DNA from 2 places in the Exiguobacterium sp. BMC-KP genome. Region 1 is predicted to be linked to the other one. Evidence: predicted binding sites of a transcription regulator. Region 1 holds the regulator's gene; the other holds the start of a gene.
The links. Region 1 encodes Rex, which represses fermentation and respiration genes when NADH is low (regulators of the CRP and FNR family bind a similar motif). Its sites were predicted from a motif close to TTGTGAAATATTTCACAA; they were not measured.

Region 1 (3,702 bases):
GCTCTTGATCGTAATATCCGATCGAGACGCCGGTTCCGAAACGGAAATCACCGACGAGGGGACGTAAGCGACCGACGAGGACTTTTAAGAGCGTCGACTTCCCGATTCCGTTCGGACCAACGAGTGCGAGCGATTCGCCACGTTGCAAACGGAACGTGATATCTTTTGAGACAGCTTCTTCATAACCAATCGCCAGTTGATTGACTTGCAGGACGTCGTTACCGCTTTGTTTTTCAATCGGGAAGGAGAGGACCGTACTACGCTCATCCCCATCCGGTCGATCGAGCCGATCAACTTTCTCGAGTCGTTTTCGAACGCTTTGCGCACGTTTTGTCGTCGTCGCCCGGGCGATATTTCGTTGAATGAAGTCCTGCATCTTCGCGAGCTCTTCTTGTTGCTGTTCGAACTGTTTCATTTCTTGATCGTACAATGCCGCTTTTTGTTCCAAGTACTTCGTATAGTTCCCCGTGAACTTACGACAGACATTGCGGGAGAGCTCATAGACGACATTGACGACTTGGTCGAGGAAGTACCGGTCGTGCGAGACGATCAGGACGGCACCACGATAACCACCGAGATAACTTTCGAGCCAAGCAAGCGTATCGATATCGAGGTGATTGGTCGGCTCATCGAGAATGAGGAGTTCTGGTGCTTGCAAGAGCATCTTCGCTAAAGCGAGCCGTGTCCGTTGACCACCAGATAACGTCTGGATCCGGCGTGAGTAATCGTCGGGATAAAAGCGCATTCCGTGCAAGACAGAGCGAATATTCGCTTCGAACTGATAACCACCAGCTTCTGAGAAGTCGTGCTGTGCTTGATCGTACGTCTTCAAGAGACGATCGTAAGCGACAGGGTCGTTCAAGATATGTTCCATCCCCATTTCGATTTCCATCCGGCGTAGTGTCCGTTCTTGTTCTTGTAAATGTTCAAAGACGGTCAGCATCTCGTTCCAAATCGATTCATTCGATTCAAGACCACTGTCTTGCGCGAGATAACCGATTTTGACGTCCTTGCCCTTCATGATGTCGCCCGAGTCGTGACTCAGTTCGCCAGCGATGATTTTGAGCAAGGTCGATTTTCCGGCACCGTTTCGCCCGACAAGCGCAATTCGGTCGCGTTCTTGTACTTCTAGTTTGATATTTTCTAAAATCGGCTCGACGCCGAATGATTTCGAGAGTTGGTTGACTTGTAAGAGTATCATTTCCATCCATCCTTCCACCCTTTAGTCTATCACGAACAAAAGCACGAGGTCGTGCGGAATATATTATTTGTGACTCTATGTGAAGTGGTTTACAATCAAGAAGAGTAGAAAGCTTTTTGCAAAGATTTGGGTGCCACGATGGATGTGGCCGAAGGGGGAACTGCAGGATGAATGGACCAGACACAAAAATTCCACAAGCGACAGCAAAACGGTTGCCGCTATATTATCGCTTCATCCAAAGTTTATACAATTCAGGTAAGCTCCGCGTCTCTTCTGCTGAGTTAAGCGAGGCGGTGAAGGTTGATTCAGCAACGATTCGTCGCGATTTTTCCTACTTTGGGGCACTAGGGAAAAAGGGGTATGGATATAACGTTCAACATCTTTTAACGTTTTTCCGGAAAACCTTGAATCAAGATGAGGTGACGAATGTTGCCTTAATCGGGGTCGGTCATCTCGGAACAGCGTTTGCAAATTATAACTTTTTAAAGAATAATAGTACTCGGATAGTCGTTGCGTTTGATGCGGACGAAGAGAAGGTCGGAACAACGACGCATGACGTTCCAATCTATCATGTTTCGGACATGAAAGAACAAATCGAAGCGAATCAGGTCGATGTTGCCATCTTGACGGTTCCATCGCAGTTCGCACAGTCAGTAGCGGATGAGTTAGTCGAGTATGGTGTGACAGGTATTCTGAACTTTACGCCTGCACGGTTGAACGTGCCAGCGAGCGTCCGGGTCCATCACATCGATTTATCGATCGAGTTGCAGTCGTTAGTTTATTTCATGAAGCATTATTCGCAATCAGCTGAAGGAGTGAAATCATAATGGAAAACCTTATCCCGCTCACATTAGGTATCGGACCTGCGAGCATCGGATTAATCGCAGTCGTCGCGTTGATCATCTTCGGACCGAAGAAGTTACCAGAATTCGGACGTGCTGCTGGTCAGACATTGAAAGAGTTCAAGAATGCCACGAACGGTATCATGGACGACGATAAAAAGGACGAACCGAAAGAGAAGTGATTGAATCATGACGGTTGATCAAGAGCAAAGCATGACGTCGCACCTTGACGAACTCCGGAAACGGATCGTCTGGTCGCTTATCATCGTCGTCGTCCTGTTCGCTGTCGCATTTCCGCTCGTCCGACCGCTCGTTCGTTTTCTACAAGCGGACTTAAAAGAGCTCGGCATCGGTTTGAATGCCTTCAACGTCGCCGATCCTTTAATGTTGTATTTGAATCTAGCGTTCATCATCGCGTTGATTTTAGCGTCACCGTTCTGGATGTATCAACTCTGGGCATTCGTCCGACCAGGACTTTATGACAAGGAGCAAAAAGCGACACTGACGTATATTCCAGTCATCTTCTTTCTGTTTTTGGCTGGCGTAGCCTTCTCGTATTTCTGGTTGCTGCCCTTCTTGCTTGAAGTCTCAACGGATCTCGGGAAAGAGTTAGGGATCGAACAAGTCATCGGGGTTGAAAACTACTTCAGTTTCTTGATCCGGCTGACAATGCCATTCGGTCTTCTTTTCCAATTGCCGGTCGTGACAATGTTCCTGACACGTCTTGGTCTCGTGACGCCATATTTCATGCGAAAGAATCGGAAATATGCGTATTTTGCGCTGTTCGTCGTTGCAGCATTGATTGCACCGCCGGACGTGACGTCACACTTGATGATCTCGGTTCCATTGTTCGTTCTCTATGAGATCAGCATCTTGATTTCTGCGCGAACGTACAAAAAGGTCTTGATCCTCGAGCAACAGGCAGAGCTTGAACGACAGGCGGATTTGATGCGTGAACTGAATAAATGAATCGTGAATTCCTCCGACGATTTTGGGAGGAATTCTTTTTTATGAAAGCGTTATTTTTATATTGATAAAGCAGTTAGTGATGCGTATACTAAAGATAATTCATGGGGGCTTAGCTCAGCTGGGAGAGCGTTTGGCTGGCAGCCAAAAGGTCGTCGGTTCGATCCCGATAGTCTCCACCAAATTCGTACACTTTAAACTCTTGAGGATTCAAGAGTTTTTTTGTTGCTCTCGAAATATGGAAATGAAATATAACATGACAATAAAAACAAATAATTATATAAAACAGACAAAACTGAATTGTTTATTTCCATCTATTTCATTAAACTAAATATACAGAATTTTCGTTTAACTGTTTTGTGAGTAGTACTATTATGGTTTTTCAGAAAAGGGGAAAAGAAGCATGAAGAAGAAGATTGCGCTTATGGCAGCCGTCTTGATGACGTCTTCCAACTTAGTCAGTGCTCAAGGAGCACTGTCTTCGCAAGACAAGGCAAGCGGTCAAAAACCTCAAGCCCTCTCACTAAAGAAAACAGGACAGGAGAAGGTGTATAAGCAGTCCGATAAGGTTCGTGTCGTCATCGAGATGGAGCAGAAGCCAGCCATTCAAATCGCACAGGCACAAAACAAGCGGTATAGCACATTGAGCAATGCCGAAAAAGAGTCGATTAAGGATCGTCTTGTTACCGTTCA
Region 2 (3,702 bases), on a different contig from region 1:
TGCTTCGTGCTCTGTACCAGAAAAAATTCGAAATGCATACGGAGCAGGAACAATTGTTGTTGACGGCTGTTCTGTACTTCACGTCTCCTGTTGACGCCTTACCGGACGATAACGTCCTCGGGCTCTTCGATGACGCACAAATCGTCGAAACGATTTATGAAGAACTGGCTGCAGATGTCGATCGCTTTCAACATATGGAATAAACGAAAAAAGCAGCTGTCGCGACAGCTGCTTTTTGATTATGCATTTTGCTTCGAAGCAATATGAACAGGTGTCGTTGATTGACGTGATTCATCTACCTCTAGTTTTTCTTTGTTCAGCCACGTATAGATCATTCCCATGAAGACAGCTCCACCGATAATGTTACCAGCTAAAGCTGGCAACAGGTTATGCATCGCTCCGGCAAACGTAATCGTATCCGGATGTGGCACGATTAAAGCAATTGAGAACAATGCCATATTGGCGATGACGTGATCAAATCCGGATGCAAAGAATACTGCGACCAGTACCATCATCATCATAATCTGCGCTAATTCATTCTTCATGTTCTTTGGAATGAAAATCGCTAAACAAACCATCCAGTTACAGAAAATGGCTCGTGTAAAGATTTCCCACGTCGAATGGTGAATTTTTGTTTCCGATACAGCAAACAACCAATTGTTCATCCCAAGTTCTTGTATGATTCCTGTTTGAGAAAAGAGTAGCGCGAACGCTAGCCCTCCGAGTCCATTTCCGATTAGACAAATTAACCAAACCTTCATCGTATCCATCTTCGTCGTATAGCCTCGCATCGTTGCCGTTGTGAAATACATCGTATTCCCTGTAAACAGTTCTGCCCCACCATAAACGATTAAGACCAGTGCCACTCCGAATGTTAGTCCACCGACAAGTGTCGCAACAGGTGACTCCGCCATATATAGACCGTTAATTGCCTTTAAGGTAAAAATGATTGCAAACCCAATGAAAATACCTGCTAGCATAGCACGAACTAAGTACTCGAGAGGACGCACTTGTAACATCCGCGTCGACTTGACTGCTTTATTCCGTAATCCTTCTAATGCTTCTACCTCGTTCATCGTAGAAACCTCTCTTTCTTTTGTTCAACACTTCACAATGTCTGTTCATTTATTATCATACTTCCATCTTAAAAGATGTTCAAGCGTTGAATAGACCTGTTTTATTGTTTTCATAAAAGAACGAGATGTAAACGATATCATTGTGTCGAGATTGTGAAAAATGCCTTTTCTTGTTTTATACAACTAATTATTTCGAATCGAAAGTCCTGATACGAACTGTTCGAAAAAGGTTTGTCGTCTTGATACATCCAGGACATACCTATCGATAACGACACGGTTGAATCGACTCGAAGATGAAGTGGCCCGTTCGATATCAGTTGGCGTATAAGCATCAAATGCTTTCCGGTCTATTTTAAAATCAGCACGTGAATAGGGATCGGTGTAGTGAATTTCAAGATTAGTCAAGTCAGGAATCGTTGAGAATAATACGAGTGTATGATGCATGAGGACTTTTGATAAACGAGCGTTTAAAAAATCCTGATTCACTTGTAATGTACCAGTGTCCGTCCCAATCCACGCACGCCGCTCTTTTCCAGTGACGTCATAGGCAAGCCGTAACGATTCTCCTTCAACATCTACCTGTTCTAATTCCGATGAAAACGGGAGTTGTTCGGCTAACTGACGAATCGCTACCGTATTCATCATCGAAGCACCGACTTGTCTTGCTACGATATCACCATCATGCCAAATAGACGTTCGATTTTCTTCATCTGGTTGTTGAAAAATACGAATGCCTATCAGTATCCCTAAACAGATACATCCAATAATCAAGAACGTTTTTTTCATTTTCATCACCTTCCTAAAAAAACTTACCCTTTTTCATCTTTTTTCATAAGAAGGGTTGAAATTTTATGCATATGGGCGTACTCTTGCAGGCAGATACTCACAGAAGGAGGAGCATGAGGTCACTCATCATATTGCCATGACTACTACGACACACCCACAGAAAAAGAGAGTTGAAAAAATCAGTTTTTTAATCATTGGTACATTACTTTATTCCCTTTACATCAGTTTACTACTATCTCCAAATGATATCGGATCCGGTGGTATCATGGGGATTACGCTCGTTGTGCAAGAGCTCTTCCATACCCCAATCGGCTTAACACAGTTGCTCTTAAACATCCCACTCTTCATTTTAGGTTTCCGTTTTCTACGTAAGCGATTCATGTTCTTATCTGGCATTATCGTCATTGCTTCTTCTTTTTTAATCGACTGGATTCCAACTCAAATCGTTCCAGAATCTTTAAATGATCCGCTTGTCGCTTCCATCTTTGCTGGTCTAGTCTCCGGTCTTGCAATGGCATTGATTTTCTTCGGTGGCGCGTCTACCGGCGGGCTCGATATTCTTGGAAAGTTTTTCTTCGCTCGTTTTCATAACTGGCCACTTCCTCGTATATTTCTAATGCAAGATCTTGTCATCTACATTCTTGTCTGGTGGGTCTTCGATTTGAAACACGTTATGTACGCTCTCATCATGAGCTTTGTTCGCGCTAAAGCCCTTCAAACGGTCTATAGTTTTTATTCTGCTTCTAAGCAATGTATCATTATTTGTGAGAAAGCAGATGAAATCAACGAAGTCATTACAAAAGAGCTTGGTCGTGGTGTTACGATTTTGGATGCACGGGGTGGATACTCCAACCGAACGAAAAAAATGGTCTACGTTGTCGTTCAAAATAACGAAATCGTACGCTTGCAAGAGATCGTCGCTTCTGTTGAGCCAAATGCATTCGTTACGTTCTCGGAAATTCATACGGTTTTCGGAAACTACAAGGAACATTCCTATTCGTTTTAACATTAAGCGCAGCTAAGCTGCGCTTTTTCTTCTACAAAACAGCTTCTCGGATTGTACTAGCTTTCCTGCTTTTTTTATTCAAAATGCTGACTTTCTACTTTCCTATCCCTATTCAAAAAATAGACAGGCTTCACTTTTCTTGTAATAGTAGTTAAGCTAATGACATGTCTTTTTATTTAAAGGAATGATTGCATGCACTCACTATGGCGTCAGCGTATTCTGCTGATTCTTTTGATCAGTTTATTTGCTTCTATACCAATCATTTATGCCTTGTCCGGTTATCGGACAATTGCAGCGATGACAGCGCAGATGAAGGATCATGATATACCGTTAATTAATCAAGTCGACCAGCTAGTTGAACATAATCGAGATCGAGCAAATGCAGTCCGTGGTCTCTTATTGTATGAGGATAATCGTTACATCGAACAATATTATTTTTCGACTTCGAAAATTCATGATTTACGTAACGCTCTGAATCAATCATCAACTACTCCGGGGGCAATCAAGGATTTACTTCGGCGAAACAATGTATGGGAGTCTGAAATTGAACGGGTTTTCGTCGTATATGAACGTCAAAGTCCTGCAGCAGCAAAACGTCTTGCAAGACAATCGACTCAAACAACTCAGACAATTCTTGAAGACTTATCCCGTGTAAAAGATGATTTGTATCAAACCCTTCAAGCAAAATTACAACAATCGGATACGTTAATTGCTACATATAAATGGATGTGCCTCGGCTTGTCCATTCTGTCCTTTTTAATGATTAGTGCAACGATCTTTTTCTTCCATCGCTTTGCTCCTGCCATATCAAAGCAATCAGCACAAGAATAAACG

Region 2: a site for Rex is predicted at 1,097-1,114, ahead of ADM98_RS03415 (formate/nitrite transporter family protein). Genes of this name have one in related genera too.

What each region holds. Positions count from the first base shown of each region.
Region 1 is NZ_LGIW01000015.1:2,152,339-2,156,040, reverse strand. Features, by position in the region: gene ADM98_RS16760 (ATP-binding cassette domain-containing protein) at 1-1,201, opposite strand, end outside; gene ADM98_RS16755 (redox-sensing transcriptional repressor Rex) at 1,369-2,028, shown strand; gene ADM98_RS16750 (twin-arginine translocase TatA/TatE family subunit) at 2,028-2,225, shown strand; gene tatC (twin-arginine translocase subunit TatC) at 2,233-3,012, shown strand; tRNA gene ADM98_RS16740 (tRNA-Ala) at 3,116-3,191, shown strand; gene ADM98_RS16735 (S8 family serine peptidase) at 3,413-3,702, shown strand, end outside.
Region 2 is NZ_LGIW01000013.1:113,109-116,810, forward strand. Features, by position in the region: gene ADM98_RS03410 (YkvA family protein) at 1-203, shown strand, start outside; gene ADM98_RS03415 (formate/nitrite transporter family protein) at 240-1,076, opposite strand; gene ADM98_RS03420 (hypothetical protein) at 1,260-1,862, opposite strand; gene ADM98_RS03425 (YitT family protein) at 1,999-2,868, shown strand; gene ADM98_RS03430 (CHASE3 domain-containing protein) at 3,061-3,699, shown strand.